DNA from 3 places in the Parafrankia sp. BMG5.11 genome. Region 1 is predicted to be linked to each of the others. Evidence: riboswitches for the same ligand, from Rfam matches in the RefSeq annotation. Region 1 holds a riboswitch; each other region holds the start of a gene.

Region 1 (7,863 bases):
CAGGACAGGAGGAGCTACGCCGACTCGTCGAACTCACCGCTGACGACAGCGCGGCCCGGCGCAGCGCTCCCCACGTCGTCGCCGAAGCAGTGCTACGGCTCGCGGCTCCCCCAGCATCCGTGCTGGGCATGGCGAACACCGGCGTACGGCAACGGGTACTGCGTCTCTTGACCGCGGAGCCGCCCCTGTCCCGTCCCGCCGTCGTGGCTCGCAGCCTCATCGTCGCCGTGCTGCTCCTCCTGCCACTCGTTATGACCACGGTTCCCGCCCTCAATGAGCTCGGATATCACTGCGTCTGATCGTCTCGCTGCGACCGCCTGCAGCACCATGGCCTTCACAGCGGCGTGGGAGTCAGACCAGACCGGCTGGCCTACTAGGGGATCGGTTGCAACGACCACCGGCACCTCGCCGCCGAAAGCCGCCCGGGCCACGATGGCCAGTGGAACCGGCTCAGGTCACCCGACCGACCGAGTAGGAGTCCGCCCAGATGGTCTGGAGCTTCACCACGTCACCGGTCTTCGGCGCGACCCACATCTTCCCGCCACCGGCGTAGATCCCCATGTGGTAGATCGCGCCGGGCTGGCCGAAGAAGATGAGATCGCCTGGCTGTTCGGAGCCCTGAGCGATCCTGGTTGTCGCCGCGTACTGCTGGTCGGTGGTCCGGGGAAGTGTCTTGCCGAGCTGCTTGTAGATGTACTGCACCAGGCCGGAGCAGTCGAAGCTGTACGGCCCGGTCGCCCCGTAGACGTAGGGCTTACCGGCTTGCCGCGACGCCAGGTATACGGCTTTCTCCCCGAGCGTGTTGGCCGGGATGCTGACGTCGACCGCCGGAGTCTCGACGTTCACGGCATTGCTGGTGCCCTGCACAGATACCGGCGGCGGGGCCGGGCGTACGCGCAGCGTCGCCTCGTTCTCCGAGCGGGCGGACTGGAGGGCGTCCGTTCCATCGAAGATCACCGTGACGTTCGTGGTGATGAGGACGCGGGCCGTGTAGGAGGCGAAGCCACGCTCGTCGGTGGTCAGGTGCAGGAAGGTCGCCCAGCCGGTGGGTAGCTTGACCTGTACCTTGATGAGCTGGTCCGCCAGCGGGGCGTGGGTCTCCTCGTTGAACAGCGAGAAGCCGACATTGACAGGCTCGTCCGCGTTGACAGTCACGTCGGGGTTCGTCACGCGCAGACCCACGTCGATCTTGGACGACAGAGTCGGTGCAGAGATGTCCGTCGTGGCATCAAGGACGGTGCGCGACGCGCCCTCTCCCGCGGCACCCTGGACGGGGCCGTCGACTGCCACCCGGGACCCGATCTGGGTCGCGAGCGTCAGTGACGTGGTGTTCGTGCTGTCGTCCAACGCGCCGTCCGAGCTGGGCTCCGGCGCACATCCAGCGAGAGCCATACCGGAGACCACGACAGTGCCAGTGGTCACCGCTGCGACAGCGCGGGCCCGCGCTCTGGCCCGGCTCGACGCTGTGGGGACGGACGGAGCCCGGTGGCGACCGCGTCCCTCCTGTCGGCGTCTTTCTGCATCAAGCTGCGCACTCTGCGCAGACACCATGGTGATCCTTCCCCTACGCCTGCGAGGTGATGCGAGGTGAGCTGTCGGGTTCGGGCTGGGAGCCCGGCCGAACGCCCCGTGCGTATTCGGCTTCACCCCAAGGGCATCGAAGGAGGCGACGCCCGGAGGAACGTGGTTCCCCCGCTCCTGCCCCAGATGCAAGTCGGAGGGGTCACCGGACCAGGGGCAGGATTCGGCGTACGGTCCGATGCTGCAGCAGATGCACACACTACCAACTACAGAGCATAGTAGGTAGCAATCGGAAGATCTCAGAAGATCTTCGACGGACATCCACGCCGCTCCAGCAAGATCTAGGTTCGCCGAGCGGAGTAGACGCGCCTTTGGAGTGCCTTCGATCACCAGATCGCGGTCAGACCGCCACCCAACCAAGCCTCCCCGGGCCCGCGCAGCGAGGATCAGGACAGCAATTCGGCGCACTGCGTCCGGACACCACCCACCCTTCGCGAGGCTCGGCACCTACTACGAGACATAGTTGCCCGGGGTGAGGGGATCTCTCGGTGCTGACCTCTCCACCACCGAAAGACATTGATCATCGAGACTGGTGGCTGTCGGAAGGATTGACGGGACGTCTGTCGGGGCCGCCAAAGCCGCTGCGGCCCGCGGTGTCCGATGAACGGTCGGGTAGTCCGGGTGGATCGTCTTGCCCCGTCGCCTTGCTCGCAGGTCCGAAACGGGCCGTTAAGGCCACCATCTCCGGCAGGACGGTCTCCGGCACCGGCCTGGTGCCATGCCACGAGGGCCGCTCGCGGCCCACACCTGGTCCATGGCCTCGACTTCGAGGTCTCCCAGCCGTTCCGCTGTTCCGGTCGTCAGCTGTCTCGTCGTCAGGTCATTCGCCGCGACCGACGTTCGCGTTCGTCGTGCCGAGTGTCGCGCCTGGGACCCGAGGTGCCCTGGGACACCGGCGCGCGGCCGGTGCCCCAGGGCCCTGCTCGGCTATCCGGTACCGAGCAGGCCCTTCATGGTCTCGACCTCTGTGGTCTGCGTGGACTCGATCGTCCTGGCCAGGGCCACGGCGTCGGGGAACTGTCCGTCCCGCTGTTCGGTGCGTGCCATCGCAATCGCACCCCCGTGGTGCCGGATCATCATCTCCAGGAACATGCGGTCGAAGTTCGGACCAGACGCCGTCTGGAGAGCGGTCAGGTCGCCCTCCGACATCATTCCCATGTCGTCGGTGCCATGACCGCCGGCGCCGGGCATGGCGGTGGGTTCGCCCCACGCTGCAAGCCAGCCGGTCATCGTCTCGATCTCCGGTGCTTGCGCGGTCCCGATCTGCTGGGCCAGCGCGAGCACCGCCGGATCGGCGGCCCGGTCGGGTGCCAGCTCCGCCATCTTCACGGCCTGCTGGTGGTGCGGGATCATCATCTGGGCGAACATCACGTCCGCGTTGTTGTGGGCGCTGTCGCTGGCCTCACTGCTGCTCCCTGCTGTGGCGGACGACGGGCCCGTCGGGGTGTCGTCGCCCCCGCACGCCGCGAGCGTGGCTGTCAGGGCCAGTGCTACGGCGGCGAGTCCAAGGTGGCGTCTTCTTCGCACGAGTCGTCCTCGGTGTCGGATTGCCAACGGATCTGAGGCCGGAGTCGTCGAGCGCGCCGACAGGCGTGCGTGACGTCCGACGCAGGTCCGCTCACAGCCGCCACACGCAGTAGACAGACAGGTCGGTCACGTACCGAGGCGGCGGCGTCTGCGGTGGGTCGCCACGCGTCCCGGTGAAGGCAGAGGCACCGAAGGGGGTGGACATGGCCGCCAGGCCGTGTTGTTCGCCGCCGTGAACCGGTTCGGGGTCGTCCCGGAACACCGCCGAACAGAGCACGCCCTGGTGGCCGTGGGGTTCGGCCCCAGGCTCGTGCGAGTGGGACCAGTGCGGGTGAACGTCACGGTCGGTTCCCTGGACACAGGGCGGCGAAACGAGCGCGTGCACCTGCGCGGCCAGGCCGGCGTGCATCGCCAGCAGCCCGAGCAGGACGGCTGACACGAGCGTGAGTCGAGCCCAGAGCGCGCCGTGTCGTGCCGGTGTCTCGCAGCGCGTCACGTCACCCTCTTCCGCGTCCGCCACCCAGAGCCTACTACGCAAGATAGTTGTTGCCGCCATGACCGTTCGCCCGCGGGGGCGCGAGGTGCCACCCAAGAAGGGGCCATCAGCCCTTTTACCTAGCCATGACTCCCCGAGGCTCGCTGGCCGAGGGCCACGACAAGGCCATGCACACGGCGGCGCTCCGAAGGAAAACTACTATGCTCCGTAGTGGTAGTTCGATTCGGGAGTTCGCCGCCAAGCTTGTAGAGGGGAGCAGAGTCCGTGCCCGCACCGACCTCCGATCGCCCGAAGCGGTTCGCGCGTCTGCAACCGTCCCGCGCCAGGTACCAGGCCGGCGGGTGCGCCGCGGCCGGACGGGCTGGTGGGTCCCCCGGTGATGTGGGTCAGCGACCCGTTCGTCGACTCCGGCAGGGGCTTCTGGGCCAAGCCGGAAGGCGCCAACCCCGGGTACACAGAGGAACCCGGAGGGCGGCTGGACCAGGCCCGGCCCTGACGTCTTACTGCCCGGACCAGTACCGCACCCCGGACAACGTTGCCGCCTACGCCGGGCTGGGCCACGAGTTCGCCAACCGGTTCGAGCAGGTCGACATCCTGGTGTGCAGTGTCGGCACCGGCGGCCACCTCGCCGCGGTCCTAAGCCGAGGCCGGTTCTGTCAACGTTCGCGGCAGCTTCTGCCGTTTGAGCAGCAGGGCGTTCACCGCGACCAGGAAGCTGGACCCGGACATGGTCAGCGCGGCGATCTCGGGTCGTAGCGTGAGCCCGACGAGGGGTTCGAAGACGCCGGCGGCGATCGGCAGCGCGACCGCGTTGTAGCCGACGGCCCAGGCCAGGTTCTGGCGCATCTTGCGGACGGTGGCGCGGCCGATGAGCAGGGCGGCGGGCACGTCGAGCGGGTCGGAGCGCATGAGCACCACGTCCGCGGTCTCGATCGCCACATCGGTGCCGGCGCCGATCGCGATGCCGAGGTCGGCCTGTGCCAGCGCCGGAGCGTCGTTGACGCCGTCGCCGACCATCGCCACTCGTCGGCCGCCCGCCTGCAACCGGGCGACCTCGGTGGCCTTGTCGCCTGGCAGGACCTCGGCGATCACCGTGTCGATGCCGAGTTCCTTCGCGATCCGCTGCGCCGTGCCCAGGTTGTCGCCGGTGAGCATCACGACCTCGACGCCGGCGTCGTGCAGTGCGGCAACCGCCGCCGCGGCGGTCGGCCGCGGTGTGTCGGCGAACCCGACGATGCCGGCGATCCGCCCGTCGACCGCCACCAGCACGGCCGTGCGCCCGTCGGCCGCGAGGGCGTCCAGCCGGTGGGCGGCGTCGCCGAGCGCGACGCGCTCGGCCCGCATCAGCCGGCTGTTGCCGACCGCGACGCGGTGCCCGTCGACGGTGGCCACCGCGCCTTGCCCCGGGACGTTGCGGAACGCCTCGGCGTGGTGCCGGGGCATGCCGCGCGCGTCGGCACGGCGGGCGACCGCCGCCGCGAGCGGATGCTCGGATTCCCGTTCGACCGCAGCCGCCAACCGCAGCAGGTCCTCCTCGGGGAGGTCGATCGTCTCGACGTCGATGACCTCGGGCTCGCCCTTCGTCAGTGTGCCGGTCTTGTCCATGACAACCGCGGTGACGCCGGCAGCGGTCTCCAGCGCTGTCGCGTTCTTGAACAGGACGCCCCGGCCGGCACCCAGTCCGGTGCCCACCATGATCGCTGTCGGGGTGGCCAGACCGAGGGCGTCCGGGCAGGTGATGACGACGACGGTGATCGCGAACAGCACCGCCTCCTGCGTCGGTCGGTCGGTGGCGAGCAGCCACACCAGCAGGGTGGCGAGCCCGCCCATAAGGGCTATCAGGACGAGCCAGTACGCGGCCCGGTCAGCCAGCCGCTGGCCGGGAGCCTTGCTGTTCTGCGCCTCCTGGACCAGGGAGACGATCTGCGCCAGGGCGGTGTCGACGCCGACTTTCGTCGCTCGGACCCGCAGGGTGCCGGTGGTGTTGATGGTGGCACCGATCGCCTCGGAACCCGGCGCCTTGTGGACGGGCAGGCTCTCGCCGGTGACCATCGACTCGTCAATGTCGGACTCGCCGTCAGCGACCACTCCGTCGACCGGAATCTTGCCGCCCGGCCGGACCAGCAGCAGGTCCCCGACGACCACCTGCGCGGTCGACACCTCGACAGGTTCGCCGTCCCGTAGCACCAACGCCTTCTCAGGCGCCAGCTCCAGCAACGAGCGGATCGCGTCGTTGGCGCCGCCGCGGGCACGCATCTCGAACCAGTGGCCCAGCAACACGAAGGCGGCGAGCACGGTAGCCGCCTCGTAGAAGACCTCGCCGCCGCCGGTGAGGGTGACGACCAGGGAGTACGTACAGCCGGTACCGATCGCGACGGCGACGAGGACCATCATGTCCAGGGTCCGCGCACGTAGCGCTCTGAACGCCCCGTCGAAGAAGATCCACGAAGCCCAGAAGATCACTGGCAGGCTCAGGAACAGCTGGAACACGTCGTCGCGCAGCCCAAGCGGGGCGGGAACCTCGAAGCCGAGCACGTCCCTGCCGATCGCCGACCACAGCAGGATCGGGACCGAGAAGATCACAGCCACCAGGAATCGGTGGCGCATGTCGGCGACCATCCCGGCCATCGACAGGTCGCCGTGCCCGCCGTGGCCCATTGCCTTATGCGGAGAGGCGACCGGGGTCCGGTCGTCTCCTGGTCCGTGGCCGGCGTGCCGAGCGTGTGGTTCGTGCACGGCGTGTGCCTCGTGGGCAGCAGGCGGGTGAGGGGGATGGTGCGACGGGACGTCCGGTCGGGGTCCGACCTGGCCGGACCGCGGTTCGCTCGCGGCCTCGGCATCCGAAGCTCTCGCAGGTGAGACCGGCACGGACGCTACCGGTGTGTGTGCGGGGGGCCGCCCCGGTTCGGCGAAGGGATCACAGATGTGCGCCGGAACGGACAGCCCGTCGCAGTGGTAGCCGCAGTCGCGAATCCAGCCCGCCAGCTGCGCCGTCGAGGTCTGTTCCGGGTCGAAGCGGACCAGCGCGGTCTGCGCCACCGGGTTCGCCGCCACCTCGACCACCCCTGGGCGTCGGCCCAGCACGGCCTCGACACGCGCCTTCTCCGTCGCCCACCGCAGCCCGGAGACCTCCAGAACCACGGTCGACGTCCGACCGTCGTCCACCTGTGAAGACATGACCGGCTCCTCCCCGCAAACGACCGCCGGCGGGCCGAGCCAGGCCCGCGCTCGGACCAGAGAACATACATCTATACCCCCCATGGGTATAGATGCGTTGCGTTGCCCACGGGAAGGCAGGCGGCAGGTCCGCCCGGGTCGCGCTCCCCCGCACCCGGTCGGGCCACGGGACCGGAAGTGGGCTGAGAGTGGCGGACCACCAAGCCTTCGCTATCTACTGCACCCCGTAGTAAGTCATCAAGCCGCATCATCTTCCTTGGACGGTTGGATCGCCTGCCCACCCTCCCCCCGCGACAAAGGCCTAGATGCCTGGGGCAGGAACTACCAAGGATCGAGGGCGCCAGCCGCTGCCACCGTCGCTCTCTCGGCAGCTGGAAGGACCACTTCGGCCGGTCACTGTTGACCCGTTTGTCTACTACGTGCGGTAGTGGTTTAGCGTAGCCTTCGGCCACTCACGCCGGACCGCGTGCCGATCCTGCCCCGGTCTCGGCGCTCCCTTCGACATGCACGTCGGGCAGGAAAAGGGTTCCGTCCTTCCTCCGGGCGCCACGACTGGCGAGGCCCCGGAGAGGGAAGCCGGACACGGCAGCCGGTAGGCGCCGCCGTACGAGAAGGAGCCCGCGATGTCGGGCGTCGCTGCCAGCGCCTTCTCGCGAGACGCCCAGCTGGTGCTCGACCGGGAGTCCTTCGGTACCCTCGTCCGCCGTCGCGGAGGTTCGGTGAATCTCGCAACTGTTCTCGTGACCGGCTTGTTTGCGGGCGGGGTGTCCTGTGCCGCGGTACAGGGCGGACTGCTGACCGGTCTGATCACCCGGCAGCGTGCTGCGGCGGCGGGATCAGCGCGGCTGCCCGGTGGCGCACCCGTCCGAGGCCGCCACTCGGCCCGTGGCCAACGGGCGCGGTCTGGTCCAGGGAGGCGGTCGCCGCAAGCAGGGAAGGAACCGGACTGGCGCGCGCAGCTCGGCGACGACCTCGTGCCGGTCGGTGGGTTCCTGGCCGGCAAGTTGGTCTCCCACGTCCTGCTCGGGGCGCTGCTGGGAGCGGCCGGCAGCGCGGTGGAACTCTCGGTCGACGCGCGCACC
Region 2 (7,863 bases), on a different contig from region 1:
GGCACTGAAGGCCGCGACCGCCACGTCACTGGCGTGCAGGGTCTGTCGAGGGTCCGCGGGGAGCACCTGGGCCCGGCCGGCGAGTTCGAGCAGGTCGCTGGCATCCTGGTGTGCCGCGTGGACCAGACCGGCCAGGGAGCGAGCCTGACTGTCGTGATCCTGGTTGTTGTGGTCCTGGCTGTCGTGATCGCTGTGGTCGCTGTGGTCCGTCTTGTTGGTGTCGGCCATGGCAGACCTCCTGTACCACCAAGCTACGCCGACGCGTATCCGACCGCATCACTCCGCTTACACATCCAGCGGCTGTCGTCCACCCGAATCACACATTTTTCCCAGTCCTTACAGGACCATGCCTACGGTACGGAGGGTTTCGGCTACTGTTCAGCACATGCTCGGCAGCGTCGCCCCCACCCCACTGAGCGAGGCGATCATCGCCGCCCGTTCGCGGCTCGGCCACGCTCGCAGTCTTCTGATCCGCCAGGAGCTACCACCCCTGGGCCACCTGATCATGCGTCATCAGATGCCCGTCCCCGGCGGCGCGGAGGCGCTGTGGGCCATCGTGTCGTCCTGGCCGGATCTCCACTCGATCCGCGGCCGGAGCCTCAACGACGGCGCCCACCCCGCGCTGCTCCACGTCCGGATGGGCAGCCCCGTCGTCATCCCGGCCGCCGCGGTGATCGACTGGGCCGTGATCGGCGACAACGGCCAGATCAAGGAGGGCGGCTGGACGCGCGGGCTCGACGCCTCCACCACCGCTCTCCCCCGGTGACCGCCCGTCGCGCGTGGTGGCCTCGTCCCTGGTGACAGCTCCCCTGGTCACAGCTCCCTGGTGACCGCTCCCCTGGTGACCGCCCGCGGGCGGCGCCGGGTCAGTCGCCCCAGCCGGTGATCTCCACGCCGCGAGGGTGCTCGAGCCGGTAGGACAGCGTGATCTCGCGGCTCGAGCCCGGCTCGAGCTCCAGCTCCCAGGTAAGCAGCCCCAGATCGGTGTGCTCGGTGGCGGCGGGAGCGGTCACGACCTCCCTGACCTGGATGTTCTCGTGCCGGGAGACCGGCACCTGGTCCCGTACGGTCACCCGGGCCCGCATCGGCGCGTGGTTGGTGACGGTGGTGCGGTGGACGACGTCCGTCCGCCGGGTGTTGCCGACCACCCGCCGGCCGGTGACCCGGCTGACCAGCTCGCGTTCCACCCTGATGCGGTCGTCCACCCCGAGCCGAAGCTCCATCTCCCCGCCGGGCGGGACGAGCTCGAGGCGCGTGGTGCCGACGAACTCCGGGCCGTGGAAGACCGACGCCTTACCTGGCGGCAACGTGTGCGACGAGGTGTTCACGACCGCGGCGCGCAACAGCGCCTCGGCGGCGAGCTTGGGCACGGTGACGTGGTCGAGAACGGCGTCGAGCTCGATCACTGCCACGGTGGTGCGGTGCGGGTCCCCGTCCGCGGGTACCGCCACCGGCCGCGGCGGGCGGTAGGTCGACGCGGGGCCGGCCGACTCCAGCGTGGCCTCGGCGGCAGCCATCGGCGGCGGGGCCGATGCCGGTGCCGCCATCGCCGCCGGCATGAAGGTCGTCACGCCGTCGCCGCCACCGCCCCTGCCTTCGCCGGGCGCCTTGGCCCGCCCGCGGGGAAGGACCCGCGGGCGGGCGATGTCCACATACTGCGGGCTCAGCTCGGGCAGGTCGACGCCGCTGGACGGGCGGGCCGTGGACAGCCGCAGGTCCGTCACGGGCCAGTCCTCGCCGGTGCGCTGGCTGATCATCGCGAACCAGGTCAGGGTGACCCGCTCGCCGTCCAGCCGGGCGTCGTAGCCGGATCTCCAGGAGGCGGAACGGACCAGGTAGGAGACCTCCAGGTCCACCAGCGAGGCTGTCCCGTCGACCAGCGCGCCCTCCGCCGGGCCGCCGGCCGGCGCCTCAGCCGAGCTCCCCGCCGGGCCTTCGGTGGCCGTCGGCGGCTCGAGGTCGACGACGATCGCGCGGGTGTCCGGCTCGGGCCGCGCGTGGCGGGCCTCGATGACCCGGCCGAGCACGGTCAGCTCCCGCTCCGTCTCCTCCCGCCGTTCGGCGAGCGCCCGCCGGCGCGCGTGGACGGCCGACATCTGCGCCGCGAACGCGTCGCCGACAGTGACCAGCCGGGCTGCCGCGTCCCCGGGCCCGTCGCCCTCGCGGTCGGTGCCTTCGCGCGCCCAGCCGCGCGCGAGGGCGCCGGCTCCCACCCGGGCGGCCACGTCGAGGAAGGAGCGGCGGGCCCGCTCGGTCTCGTCCTCGTCGCCGATCTCGGCCAGGTGCGCGCGCAGCTCGGCCTGGCGGGCGCGCAGGTCGGCGAGGGCACCGGCGTCGGGGGTAGCCCGGGCCTGGGAGACGACCCGCACCCCGAGCACCCGCGCGGAGCCGGTGCCGCTGACCCGCACCGAGTCCTCGTCGAGCTCGAGCGGCAACCCGCTGAGAGTCACCTCGACCCGCTCGGACGGCGAGCCGGGCGTCGCGACATCGAACCGGCCACGGCGGGTCACGCGCGCGGCGGTGGGATAGACGACCACGGCGCTGATCGGCGCGTCGAGGAGCACCGACGGCGGCGCGCCCGTCGGTGCGCCCGTCGGTGCGTCAGGAAGGTCAGGTGTGCCGTCCGCCGTGGACATCATCCGGACACCATACGGTCGGCGACCGTGCTATCCCCGTGGGGCACCGCTGATCCCGATGCCGCCCGATGCCGCCCGGGCCGGGCGGCCGCGGGGCCCGTTACGGTCCGCCCGTCCAGGGAGACCCGAAAGGTGCGTCACCGGCCCCGTCCACCAGGACCGCGGCGCCACGGCAGGCTCGCGGCGGCGGGCGCCGGGCGGCTGGCCCGCGTGCGACCGTGGCCCCGGTGGCCGACGCCGCCCGCTCGACCGGGGTGGAACGCCACACTGAAGATCGTTTTTTGGTGGGCGCGCCGAGCTCCAGGCGACGGCCGAGCCCTCCGCGGCCATGACCTTGCGTCACCGTCAGACCGGAGGCAGGCACCGCGCCGGCTCGACCGCTCGCAGGCGAAGGCCTTCAGGCCCGCGAGCCCGGAGGCCATTCGGCCCATACCCGGCCGAGGAAGCAGCGGCCCGACCGAAGGTCATATCCCACAGCCGCGGAAATGCCCGGTGGACGTCGATCCGATCACCGGAGGGGACCGGCCGTTCGACGCCCCCACCGGGCCTGGAACAACATCGAGTGCACCACCAGGATTGCTGAACGGACCTCGCCCTCCGTATGACTCCGCGGCCGCTTCCTGACTTCGCGTCGACCCGCTCACGACCGCGGAACCGCGCCGGCGACCGGTCATTGCGACGCCGCACAGCTCTGGTCTCTGGCCGTCCGACGCAGGTCGTCGGATCGGTCTCCCGGCGCGGCGGTACGGCTCACCAGGAACGGGTGGGAGACCACGCCGAATCAGCCCAGCAGGGAGGACCCGCCAAGCGGCCATCAGCCGATCGGATAGGCATCGATCCGATCAGCGCTGCGCGTAGCCGTTCCGGCTGGAGATCGGGAAGGCGCCAGATTCGCGCCGCCCGATTCGATTGTCCGACGATCTCACCGATGGTGGCCGCAGTGCCCGACAGCCCGTTCCATCCGATCAACGGAAACCGCGCTCCGTATACCGCGTATGCCGCGCCCGGCCGGGGTGCCGGAGCCCGCGACCTAGCCGACACCGAAGCCAGAGATATTACTCACAGTAACCATCATCGTCAGCGAGACCCGCGGCCGGGAGCGGCCGAATCCGCTTCCGACGCCTCTGGCCGCATCCCGTGGTGGTACGGGGTGTTGTGGGTATCGAGTCCGAGCGTCGTCTGCCCGCGCGGCAAGTCGGGTTGATCCCGCGCAGACAGGGGTATCCGTTGGTCGACACCCGATACGCGACACCCGTCTCCGTCGCCGTCTGTTGGCCGACGGCCGGATCCGGCCGACCGCATGCCGGAAACCCGATGCGTCGACTAACGTAACCAACCGTGTCGGAACTTCGGCGACGGTCGCGAGTGGCGTGGTGGCGCACATCCCACGCATTGCCGGACCGCGCCGCGACGCCCATGGGCCGGCCCGGTGCCGCTGCCAGCCGCCGGAGCCGGGCATGACACACCCACGCCCGCAGCACCACGAGATCTCCGTACTGCCCGACCGCGAGGACCTGATGGCCGAGCTGGCGAGCCGGCTCGAGGCCCTGGACGCCCTGCTGAGCCGGCTCGAGGATGCCGAGCGCCAGGCCGCGGACGCCGGTGAGCACCTCATCCGGACACGGCAGTGGCAGGAGGACACGGTCCGGACCATCCAGGAGGAACGGGCGCGGATGCGCCAGCGCCAGCAGGCCCTGGACGACCTGGCCGAGCACGCCCGCGCGGCCGTCGAGGCCCTGCACGGCAGCCACCGCTCGCTGCCGCCCGAGGTGAAGCAGCTCGAGATCGAGCTCCAGGTCCTCAACAGCTCCGGCTTCCTGACCCGGCGCAACGGCCGGGCTCGCTGAGCGGCGGTCCCCGCCGGGCGTCGAACGCTCCTCCTCCTCCTCCTCCTCTCAGCCCCTGGTCCTCCTCTCAGCCCCTGATCAGCCCCTGACCCCTGGCCCCTGGCCCGGCCTGGTGGCGGGTGGCTCGCGTGTCCGCCCATGGGCCGTCCACCTCGCCGTTTGGTGTCCGCCTCGCCCTTTCGGGGCGCGATCAGACCGGGTTCGGCCCCCAAAGGGCGAGCGGGATACCAAAGGGCGAGCGGGACGCTCACGACGACTGGCCCGATCCGGTAGTTGACGAACTTCCGCGGGCCTGGCCGGCCAGGCCCGCGGGACTCGGGGCCCGGTGCCAGGTCGGTGCGCGGTGGCAGCGAGGCCCGGTGGAGCTTCCGGGGGGTGCCTGCCCGCGGGCGGCGCGTCGATCCGTTCACGTCCCAGGAGCACCGCGAAGGGGTCCTGGGGATCGGGCCGCGCGGTCGTCCGCGGCCGCCGGATCGAGGCGGGAAGAGACGGGCCGGGGACGGAGCGAACCGGGCCCGTGAGGGGCTCCGCGGGTAGTCCCAGCCCGGTCGGCCGGTACGGGAAACCCCCGCGCAAGCCAGGAAGTTCTGGTCACCTAACGTGTTGGGACGTGATCCTCGTGTGGGCGTCCGAAAACGTGACCGAAGGCTCAGCACCCCTCCTGACCTGGGCAGATGCGGCGCAGCAAGGGGCACTTCTTTGCACACTCGACGTAGTTGAGGAGGACTAGTGTTTACCCACACCATCCGTGTGGACTAGTCTCGCTTCCGACGTCACGACAACACCGGACCGAACGCCGAATCCTGCCCGCGGTCCTGGTGTCCCCTCCGAGTCGTCACCACGGGCAGGAGCGGGGGACCCACCTCCACCGGCTGGCGCCACGACACGGCGCTGGCCTAGGGGTGAAGTCCATCGCGTGAAGGTCGCGCTATGGACCGGGCAGCCCAGCCCGAACCCGACAGCTCACCTCGCAGGCGTACGGGAAGGAACGCAACGTTGTCTGCGCAAAGTGTGCAGCTTGATGCTGAGAGACGCCGGCAGGAAGGGCGCGGCCGCCACCGTGCGCCGTCCGCCCCCACGGCGTCCAGCCGAGCCAGAGCCAGGGCCCGTACCGTCGCGGCCATCACCACCGGAACCGTCGCGGTCTCCGGGGTGGCGCTCGCCGGGTGCGCCCAGGATGTCAACTCGGACGTCGCGCTGGACGACGGCACGAACACCGCCCCGATGACGCTCGCGACCCAGATCGGGTCCCGGCTGGCGGTCGACGGAGCCATCCAGGCCGCCACCGCTACCGGCGGCGGTTCGGGCACCGTTCTCGACGCCACCACGGACATCTCCGCGCCGACTCTCTCGTCGAAGATCGACGTCGGCCTGCGCGTGACGAACCCCGAGGTCACGGTCAACGCGGACGAGCCCGTCAACATCGGCTTCTCGCTCTACAACGAGGAGACCCAGGCCCCGATCCCGGACCAGCTCATCAAGGTCCAGGTCAAGCTGCCGACCGGGTGGGCGACCTTCCTGCACCTGACGACGGACGACCGCGGCTTCGCGTCGTACACCGCGAAGGTGCTCACCACCACGAACGTCACGGCGATCTTCGACGGCACCGACGCCCTCCAGTCGGCGCACTCGGAGAACGACGCCACGCTGCGCGTCCGCCCGGCTCCGCCGCCCGCACAGGCCTCCCGCAGCGCGGACCGCACGGGCGTGAACGTCAACACCCCGGTGGTCAGCGTCAACCTGCCGACCAACACCCTCGGCGAGAAGGCCGTCTACCTGGCCTCGCTGCAGGCCGGCAAGCCGTACGTCTACGGCGCCGAGGGCCCCAACTCCTTCGACTGCTCCGGGCTCGTGCAGTACGTGTACCGGCAGCTCGGCAAGAGCCTGCCGCGTACCACCGACCAGCAGTACGCGGCCACCACCCATATCTCCCAGTACAACAAGGCGCCCGGCGACCTGATCTTCTTCGGGAGCCCCGGCAACATCTACCACATGGGCATCTACGCCGGCGACGGCAAGATGTGGGTCGCGCCCCGCACTGGTGATGTCGTCAAGCTTCAGACGATCTACACGACCTCGTACTTGGTCGGCCGCGTCACCTGAGAACGGCGGGCCCACGGCCCAGCCAGGAGACTGGCTGTTCTCGACGTCGATCGTTCCACAAGCCCACGCACCGCTCGGACGGGGCTGCCCGAACGCAGACGCCCCGTCCCCCGGAACGAGCCGCAGCGCGATCTCCCCCTCCGGTCGCGCGCGGCTCCGCCGCCGGGTCGGGGTTGTCGGGATCAACCTCGGCCCGGCGGGTCTTCCGGAGTTCACCAGGTCCCCTGTACCGGACCGCCGGTGTCACGTCTGCTCAGAACGTCTGTGCTGCGGAATGTCCGGAGTAGCTCTGCCGCGGGCAGATTTCGACACCTTCCGCGATGCTTCCGCCACGTGGCGCCATCGATGAGCTGGCCGGCAGCCATGAACGGTAGGCCGTTGCGGCATCATTCTACTTCGTCATAAGTAGCGTAGATGTAGCTTTAGCCGGCCAGACTGCCACTATCAGGCAGCAACACCCCCATTCGAACCAACCCAGCACCAGCACCAGCCCACGCGAAAGTCAACCGCACCCCACCGATCCGAGATCCTTCCGGTGGGACGGACGTCAGATCCCCCCCCATCTGACGTCCGTCCGGCCGGAAGGCCCTGGACTCCGCTGGCCGTCTGTCCGATCCCCCCCCCATCGGGCCGGCGGCCAGCGGACCCCCTCAAGCCTTCCGGCCGCCCACTGGTCCGTCGGGGCCGTTACCCCCCTCCCGGCGACGTCGACGGACCGCTCGAGCCCCGGCCGTCCCACCCCGCGCGGGGTGGGACGGCCGGGGCTCCGGGAAAACTCGAAGGACCCCTCCGCGCGGCGAACGCGCACCTCCGCGCCGGACCCTCGGCCCACACGGCCGCGGCAGGCGCAAGCCCCGAAATGGCCAGCAAGCCGTCCCCGGCGGGGCCGGCGGCCGGCCAATCTGTTAAATGACTAGTTCTTTGCTACTAGCGCGAACTGTCTGGTCAGCGCACCGAACCAAGCTGGGTCAGACCTTCCGGCGAAGGTCGCGGGAGAAGTCCCACAACGTGCTGCTGACCTTTTTGTCCCAGTCCGTCTCGGCAACCCGCCCGTGCTGGGTGACGTTGTCGCAGGTGGGGCCGGGCTCCGCTTCGAACTGTCCCACGACGCCCACCGCCGCGTAGACGGGGGGGCCGGGCGAGCAGGCGGCGAGCAGGGCGAGCCGCGCACCCTCCCCGATACCCCAGACGTATATCCGGTTCAGGTCGATGTCGGTGCGTTCCTCGTCCATGTAGCGGACGACGTCGCGCAGGTACTGCTGGTCCGCTCCATTCGG
Region 3 (7,863 bases), on a different contig from region 1:
ATCCCGTCGGCACTCGCCGACCACGCCTCCAACCTTCTCGCCGGTGAGCCGCTGGTCGGGCTCGGGCGGACGAACCTCGTCGGGCTGGCCATCGCGGCGGCGCTGGCGGCACGCCTGTTCGGCGTGCTGGCCATGTCGACGGCGGCGACTCTGCGCGAGCGCCACCGGCACCGGCACCTCGTCGACCTCGCCGGCCACCGGCACCGGCACCGCGGGCACGACCCCGGTGGCCCCGGCGACCCCGGCAGCTCCGGTGAGCACGGGGAGCACGGCACCGGGTGCCGCCTGTGCGAGCACCGGGACAGGGCCGGCACCCGGCTGCGGATCCTGGACCATCCCGTCGCCGTCGCCTACTGCGTCCCCGGAGTGCGCCATGCACGGGTCGTCGTCTCCGCCGGCCTGCTGCGGACGCTGACCCCCGAGGAACTGGACGCCGTCCTCGCGCACGAAGAAGCACACGTCAGCGGCCGGCACGACCTGGTCATCCAACCGTTCGTCGCCTGGGAGCGCACCTTCCCCTTCCTGCGCCCGGCCCGTGAGGCGACGGCCGCCGTCTCGCTGCTGGTCGAGATGCTCGCGGACGACGCCGCCGCCCGGCGCACCTGCGGGCGGACCCTGGCCCGGGCACTCGCCCGCCTCGGCGTCACCCGCGCACCGGTGCCCGCCGGGACGCTGAGCGCGACGGGCCCGGTCGGACCGGCGGACTCCGGACCGGCCGACTCCGGACCGGCGGACCTCGGGCCGGCGGACCTCGGGCCGGTGAGCCCGCCGGAGTCACCCGCCGTGCTCGGAGTCGCCGGCGTGGGTCGGCTGGCGGCCGTCGCCGCCGCGGTGGCCACGGACCGCACCGACCCGGCGCGCAACGCGGGCGTGCGGACGCCGGTCGTCGCCCGGATCGCCCGGCTGCTCGACCCGCCGGCCGTCCCGATCTGGCTGCCCGGGACCGCCTACCTCACCGCCGCCGTGGTGTTCCTCACCCCGGTGATCCTGCTCCTCACCTGAACCTGAGCTTTCCGTTCACCTGAGCTTTCCGGCAACCCGGGTACCACAGAAGCGCACACAGTCGGCAGACTGGACATGTGCGTCGGCAGGGCAACAGCCCGCTCGCCGGCGCGGCGACACCGCCGTCGCCGGATCCGGACAGCGAGCCCGCACCCGCACCTGCAGAGCCCGCACCCGCACCTGCCCCGCAGACACGTCCTCACCTGATCGCTGTCGCGGAGAGCTCTTCCGCGACATCAACCCATCGGAGACGGCGGCGTGACCACCACACCTGGCATCCCCGGGACGGCGAGCACCGAGAGCCCGGAGAGCAGCAACAACCCGGCGAGCACCGGCAACCCGGCGGACGGGCGTCCGGACCAGCAGGCCCAGGACCCGGGCGGCTTCTCCGGCGGCGTGTCCTCCGACGCGCGCCACGCGGCCGTCCGCGCCGGCGTGCGCCGCCTCGGCGCGCTGCTCGGCGAGGCCCTCACCCGCCACGAGGGCCCGGAACTGCTCGCGCTGGTCGAACGGGTCCGCATGCTCGCCCGCGGCGAGGACGGCGGCACCGAGCTCGCCGCCGTCCTCGACGGCGTCGACGCGCGGCAGGCGATCCTGCTCGCCCGCGCGTTCACCGCCTACTTCCAGCTCGCGAACATCACCGAGCAGCTGCACCGGGCGCGGGAGATCTCCGACCGCCCGCGCAGCCGGCTGCGCGACCTCGCCGACCGCATCGCCGAAGCGGTGGACGAGGGGGCCGTCGACCCGGACCTTCCGGCCGAGGTCATGCGGCGCCTGCAGCTGCGCCCGGTCTTCACCGCGCACCCCACCGAGGCCAGCCGCCGTTCCGTCCTGGAGACGCTGCGCGGCATCGCCGACCTGCTCGACGCCACCGACGACCCGCGCCGCCCCGGCGCCGACGACGAGCGGCTGGCCCGTCGTCTCGCCGAGCTGGTGGACGTCCTCTGGCAGACCGACGAGCTGCGGGTGGAGCGGCCGAAGCCGGCGGACGAGGCACGCTCGGCCGCGTACTACCTCACCTCGATCGCCACCGAGGTCCTGCCCGATCTGCTGGAGGAGCTCGACACCGCGTTCGCCCGGATCGGGGTCGAGCTGCCGGTGGCCGCCCGTCCGCTGGCCTTCGGCTCCTGGGCCGGCGGCGACCGGGACGGGAATCCGAACGTCACGCCGGAGGTCACGCTGGAGGTCCTCAACCTCCAGTACGAGTTCGGCATCCGGGCGCTCACCGCCCTCGTCGACCGGCTGGTCCGTGAACTGACGGCGTCCACCCGGGTGGTCGGGGAGGTCAGCGGCGGCCTGCTCGCCGCGCTGGCCGCGGACCGCGCCGCGCTGCCCGAGGTGTACGACCGCTTCATCCGGCTCAACGCCGAGGAGCCGTACCGGCTCAAGTGCAGCTACATCCTGGCGCGGCTGGCCGGCACCCGCGCCCGGCTGGCCGCCGGCGCACCGCACGTCCCGGGCAAGGACTACCTGCGGCCCACCGACCTGGTGGACGAGCTGGAGCTCATGCGGGTCTCTCTCGCCGCGAGCCACGGCGAGCTCGTCGCGAACGGGCCGCTGCGGCGCGCGATCCGGACGGCGAGCGCCGTCGGCCTCTCCCTGGCCACCCTCGACATCCGCGAGCACGCCGACGCCCACCACGCCGCCCTCGGCGCGATCTACGACCAGCTTGCCGAGCTGGACGTCCCCTACCGCGACCTGGACCGGCCGGCCCGGCTCGCACTGCTGTCGGCCGAGCTGGCGGGGCGCCGGCCGCTGCTCGGTGCCGTCCCGCCGCGGCTGCCCGAGCGGGTGGCGCGCACCCTCGAACTGCTCACCACGGTGCGCCACGCGCTGGACCAGTACGGCGACGGCGTCATCGAGAGCTACATCGTCTCGATGACCCGCGACGCCGACGACATCCTGGCCGTCGCCGTGCTCGCCCGCGAGGCCGGCCTGGTCGGCCTCGGCCGGCCACCGGGGACGTCCAGCGGCACGGAACGTCACGGGCCCGCGGTGCCGGCGGTCGCGTGGGCGCGGATCGGGTTCGTGCCGCTGTTCGAGACCGTCGCCGAGCTGCGCGCCGCGGGGACGCTGCTCGACCGGCTGCTCGCCGACCCGTCCTACCGGGCGCTGGTCGCGGCACGCGGTGACGTCCAGGAGGTCATGCTCGGCTACTCGGACTCGTCCAAGGACGCCGGCATCACCGCGTCCCAGTGGGAGATCCACAAGGCGCAGCGTGAGCTGCGGGACACCGCCCGCGCCCACGGGGTCGTGCTGCGGCTCTTCCACGGCCGCGGCGGATCGGTCGGCCGCGGCGGCGGCCCCTCCGGCGAGGCGATCCTCGCCCAGCCGTTCGGCACCCTGGACGGGCCGATCAAGGTCACCGAACAGGGCGAGGTGATCTCGGACAAGTACACCCTGCCGCAGCTGGCCCGGCAGAACCTGGAGATCACCCTGTCGGCGGTGGTGGAGGCGTCCGTCCTGCACCGCACCTCCCGGTTCACCGAACAGGCGCTCGCCGGCTGGAACGGGACCATGACGGCGGTCGCGGACGCGGCGAAGGACGCCTACCGCTCCCTCGTCGCCGACCCGGCCCTGGTTCCGTTCTTCCTGGCGGCGACGCCGGTGGAGGAGCTCGGCAACCTCAACATCGGCTCCCGCCCCTCGCGGCGGCCCGGCGGCTCCGGAGGGCTGGCGGACCTGCGGGCCATCCCCTGGGTGTTCGGCTGGACGCAGGCCCGGATCATCCTGCCCGGCTGGTTCGGGGTCGGCTCCGGGCTGGCGGCGGCGCGCGAGGCCGGCGCGGGCGGGGAGCTGGCCGAGATGTACCGCTCGTGGCATTTCTTCCGGACGTTCCTCGGCAACGTCCAGATGACCCTGGCGAAGTCGGACCTCGCGATCGCCCAGCGCTACGTCTCGGCGCTGGTCGACCCGGCCACGGCCGCGCTGTTCGACGTCATCCGGGACGAGCACGCGCGGACGGTGCGGGAGGTGCTGGCCGTCACCGGGCAGGCCGGCCTGCTCGAGACCGCGCCGGTGCTGCGCCACACGCTGCTGGTCCGGGACGCCTACCTGGCCCCGCTGCACGCGTTGCAGGTCTCCCTGCTGGCCCGCACCAGGGCGGCCGGTGACACCGCCGACCCTCAGCTTCGCCGCGGCCTGCTGCTGACCATCAACGGAATAGCCGCCGGCCTCCGCAACACGGGCTGATCGTCAGAGCGCGGGCGCAGGGCCGGGCGGGTGGTGGGTCAGGGGCTGGGCTCCGGTTCGGCGGTCACCGGGTGGGCGGCCTGCTGGTTCCCAGCCTGTGGGGTCGCGGCCGGTGGGGTGGCAACCTGCTGGGTCCCTTCCTGCGGGGTGGCGGCCTGCCCGGGAGCGGGGGTGGTCAGGAGACGGGACCGGGTCTGGTCCGCGGTGCGCCGGGCCCAGGTGCCCGTCGTCGCGAACCCCAGGGCGAGGACGGCGGCGCAGGCCGCGACCACCGCCCACCAGGCGGCCGTGCTGGTGGGGTCGATCCCGACTCCCGGGCCGTCGCCGACGGCCCCGACCGTCGCGGTCGCTGCCGCGACGGAGCCGATCACGGCCACGCCCAGCGACTGGCCGACCTGGCGGCTCGTCGAGGCGACCGCCGCCGCGACCCCGGCCTGCGCGAGCGGCATCCCGGAGACCGCAGTGTTGGTGATCGGCGCGTTCACCAGGCCGAAGCCCGTCCCGAAGAGGACGTAGGCGACCATCAGGGTGGTGACGGAGGTCTGTGGGGACAGGCCCGTCATCGCCGCGCTGCCGGCGGTCAGGGTGACACCCGCGGCGAGCAGCGACGGACGCGGGCCGAAGCGGCCCACCGCCCGGCCGGACAGGGGCGCGACCACCAGGGTGGCCAGCGCCATCGGCAGGGTCAGCAGGCCGGCGTGCAGCGCCGAGTAGCCACGGACGTCCTGCAGATAGATCGTGTTGAGAAAGAGGAAGCCGGCGAGGGCGCCGAACGCGCACACCGCGATCGCCGTCGCGCCGGAGAAGGGCGCGCTGCGGAAGAAGCGGACGTCCAGCAACGGCTCGGTGCGCCGCGACTCGTAGCCGACCAGCAGCGCCGCCGCGGCGACCGCCGCCGCGAACAGGACGAGCGTTTCGGTGGACGTCCAGCCGGCCGCGGGCGCCTCGATGATCGAGTAGGTGAGGGTCGAGAGGACGGCGATCACAAGGAGCTGTCCGACGGGGTCCAGGCGGCGTGGGCTCGGCGCGCGGGACTCGGGGACGAAGCGGTGCGTGAGCACCAGCGCGGCGAGCCCGATCGGGATGTTGATCCAGAAGATCGCCCGCCAGCTCACCGTCTCGACGAGGATGCCGCCGAGCACCGGGCCGAGTGCCATGCTGATCCCGATCACCGCGCCCCAGAGACCGATGGCGCGGGCCCGTTCCCGCGGGTCGGTGAACGTGTTGGTGATGATGGACATCGCAACCGGGTTCAGCATCGAGCCGCCGACGGCCTGCACCATTCGGAAGGCCACCAGCCAGCCGAGCCCGGGCGCGAGGCTGCACAGCAGCGAGCCTGCGGTGAACAGGGCCAGTCCGGTCTGGAAGATCCGGCGGCGGCCGAGCCGGTCGCCGGTGGAACCACCGAGCATGAGCAGGCTGGCCAGGACGAGGGTGTAGCTGTCGATCGTCCATTGCAGGCCCGCGGGCGACGCACCCAGATCCCGGCGCAGTGCGGGCAGGGCCACGTTCACGATGGTGCCGTCCAGCCCCACGATCAGCAGACTCATGCAGCAGATCGCGAGAACGGCGAACCTGCGGCGGCTGGTCGGCTCGGCCATCGACAACCCACCTCTCCGGCCGCCGCCAACTCGGCCGCAGGTGCGCGGGCGGACGACTGTTCAGCGTACGGCAGGTCTCTTTTCCTCGCGCTCGCGCTCGTGCTTCCTCGCGCTCGTGCGACGCGGCCGGTGGTACCGAAACGCCGGTGGCCCGGGTGTCGACACTGACACCCGGGCCACCGATCGCGTTCCACGGACCATCTGTCACGCTCAGCCAGGGCTCAGCCAGGCTGGTCCGTCACCTGTCTGCTCCATTCGACGGCCGCGTCAGATTCATTCGACGGGCCGCGTCAGAGCCTGGGGGCTGGGGGCTGGGTCAGAGCTTGGGGCCCCAGCAGCTCTTCGAGGCGTACCACGGGCTGGTTCCCTGCTGCGCGTACAGGATGTGCGCGCGCTTCCACTGCTCGGCGGCGCTTGCGTTCTGCGGGAGACCCTGACCACCGACGCCGCGCCAGGTGCTCGGCAGGAACTGGAACAGGCCGCCCGCGCCGATCTCGTTGACCACGCGGGGGTTACCGCCGGACTCGCAGGGCACAACCGCGCTCAGGAAGCGGTGTGCGTCCGGCCGACCCGCGGCGCTGGCGGGCTGTGACATCGCGATTCCGCCGCCGATCGTGGCGGCGAGGAGCGGTGCGACAAGCAGCGCACGGCCGCGGCGGATGGAACGACTGGTCTTACGAGCACGCGAAGCCATAACGGACAAAGTGATGCCCCTCCCCACGCCTGCGAAGTTAGCTGTCGGGTTCGGGCTGGGATTTACCCGGTCGCGCTACGCGACTTCACCCCGAGGACGTCTGTGATCGACGCCCGAAGGTTGGTTCCCCCGCTCCCGCCCTGAGGTTTGTTGTTCACCGGGCGGGGCAGGATTCGGCGTGTCGCCCGGTGCGCGCTTTCCTGAACGAAAGCACGGCGCAGACGTTACACACAACGGACCAACAATTGCCAAGGCTCTGTGGCGAGCACCACATGGCCCATCGAAACCTTGAAGATTCTCCGTAGACGGCGTATCACGCGCGCAGGCGCGTTCCTCTTTAACGGACCGTCCCATCACCGTGACCGCCCCGCCACGATGGCCGAGAGCGGTGACACGGAGAGTGGGTGACGTGCTCACCTCGGCGCAGGAATTCGACCCGTGAACCGGGAAGAAGTTGCGCGAGCATCAAGTTGGAAATGGTCCCGGCGTTCGTCCGGGCACCACCCAGACCTGTTGACAGGCCCCTGATGCGGACGAGTCGTAATTTCGTCCGTTCCGGGTCAGATTTCCGGAGTCGGCAGCGCAACCTCCGGAGCCGGCAGAGGCACGACCCCGTGGTGCGCGGTCAGGCCCCCGTCGGCGACCAGCGTCGTTCCGGTGATGTAGGACGACTCGGCGGAGGCCAGGAACCAGACGGCCGAGGCCAGCTCGCCCGGCTGCCCCCAGCGCCCCATCGGAATGCGGCGGCTCACCGCCGCGGTGGACGCCGGGTCGGTGCGGTGGCGCGCGGTCAGCGCCGTCTCGGTCAGGCCGGGGGCGACGGCGTTGATCCGGATGTTCTGGGCGGCGTGGTCGAGCGCCGCGGCCCGCACCATGTTGATCACAGCCGCCTTGGACGCGTTGTACGCCCAGTTCCCCGGTTCGCTCTGCAACCCGCCGCTGGAGGCGGTCACGACGATTGAGCCGCCACCGCCCGCCCGGAGCGCGGGGACCACCGAACGGATCCCGATCGCGACGCCCCGCACGTTGACGGCGAGGATCCGGTCCAGCCGGTCGATCGCGCCCGGGGCCTCCCACGGCAGCGTCGTGCCGATCCCGGCGTTGAGCACCGCGACGTCCAGCCGCCCGAAGCTCGCGAGCGCCAGCTCCGCCATGGCGGCCCCGGTCTCCTCGACCGAGACGTCCCCGACCATCGGGACGATCCGCGGCTCCGGCCCGCCCGCCGGCCGGGAGTCCGCCCCCGTCACGGCACCGGCATCCGCCGCGGTCCGGGGATCCGCCGGGGCCACGGCGGGCCGCGGGGCGCGCGACTGTGCTCGGGTCAGCGCCGCCAGGCCGACCTCGTCGACGTCCACGGCGACCACGCCGAACCCC

What was found. Region 1 has a riboswitch for cyclic di-AMP ahead of E0504_RS36180 (C40 family peptidase). Riboswitches for the same ligand answer to the same signal wherever they lie in the genome.
Region 2: another riboswitch for cyclic di-AMP. It lies ahead of E0504_RS13535 (C40 family peptidase); the one in region 1 lies ahead of E0504_RS36180 (C40 family peptidase).
Region 3: another riboswitch for cyclic di-AMP. It lies ahead of E0504_RS13330 (transglycosylase family protein); the one in region 1 lies ahead of E0504_RS36180 (C40 family peptidase).

What each region holds. Positions count from the first base shown of each region.
Region 1 covers NZ_SJXI01000063.1:1,988-9,850, forward strand. The annotation lists gene E0504_RS36175 (M56 family metallopeptidase) at 1-299, shown strand, start outside; gene E0504_RS36180 (C40 family peptidase) at 451-1,347, opposite strand; cyclic di-AMP (ydaO/yuaA leader) riboswitch at 1,582-1,709, opposite strand; gene E0504_RS36185 (DUF305 domain-containing protein) at 2,509-3,108, opposite strand; gene E0504_RS36190 (hypothetical protein) at 3,200-3,628, opposite strand; gene E0504_RS36200 (cation-translocating P-type ATPase) at 4,241-6,781, opposite strand; gene E0504_RS36205 (sulfite exporter TauE/SafE family protein) at 7,522-7,863, shown strand, end outside.
Region 2 covers NZ_SJXI01000017.1:70,478-78,340, reverse strand. The annotation lists gene E0504_RS13555 (hemerythrin domain-containing protein) at 1-228, opposite strand, end outside; gene E0504_RS13550 (hypothetical protein) at 386-766, shown strand; gene E0504_RS13545 (DUF4139 domain-containing protein) at 867-2,639, opposite strand; gene E0504_RS13540 (hypothetical protein) at 4,094-4,483, shown strand; cyclic di-AMP (ydaO/yuaA leader) riboswitch at 5,268-5,474, shown strand; gene E0504_RS13535 (C40 family peptidase) at 5,480-6,586, shown strand; gene E0504_RS13530 (PHB depolymerase family esterase) at 7,555-7,863, opposite strand, start outside.
Region 3 covers NZ_SJXI01000017.1:23,799-31,661, reverse strand. The annotation lists gene E0504_RS13345 (M56 family metallopeptidase) at 1-1,002, shown strand, start outside; gene ppc (phosphoenolpyruvate carboxylase) at 1,261-4,194, shown strand; gene E0504_RS13335 (MFS transporter) at 4,233-5,795, opposite strand; gene E0504_RS13330 (transglycosylase family protein) at 6,112-6,489, opposite strand; cyclic di-AMP (ydaO/yuaA leader) riboswitch at 6,502-6,678, opposite strand; gene E0504_RS13325 (SDR family NAD(P)-dependent oxidoreductase) at 7,050-7,863, opposite strand, start outside.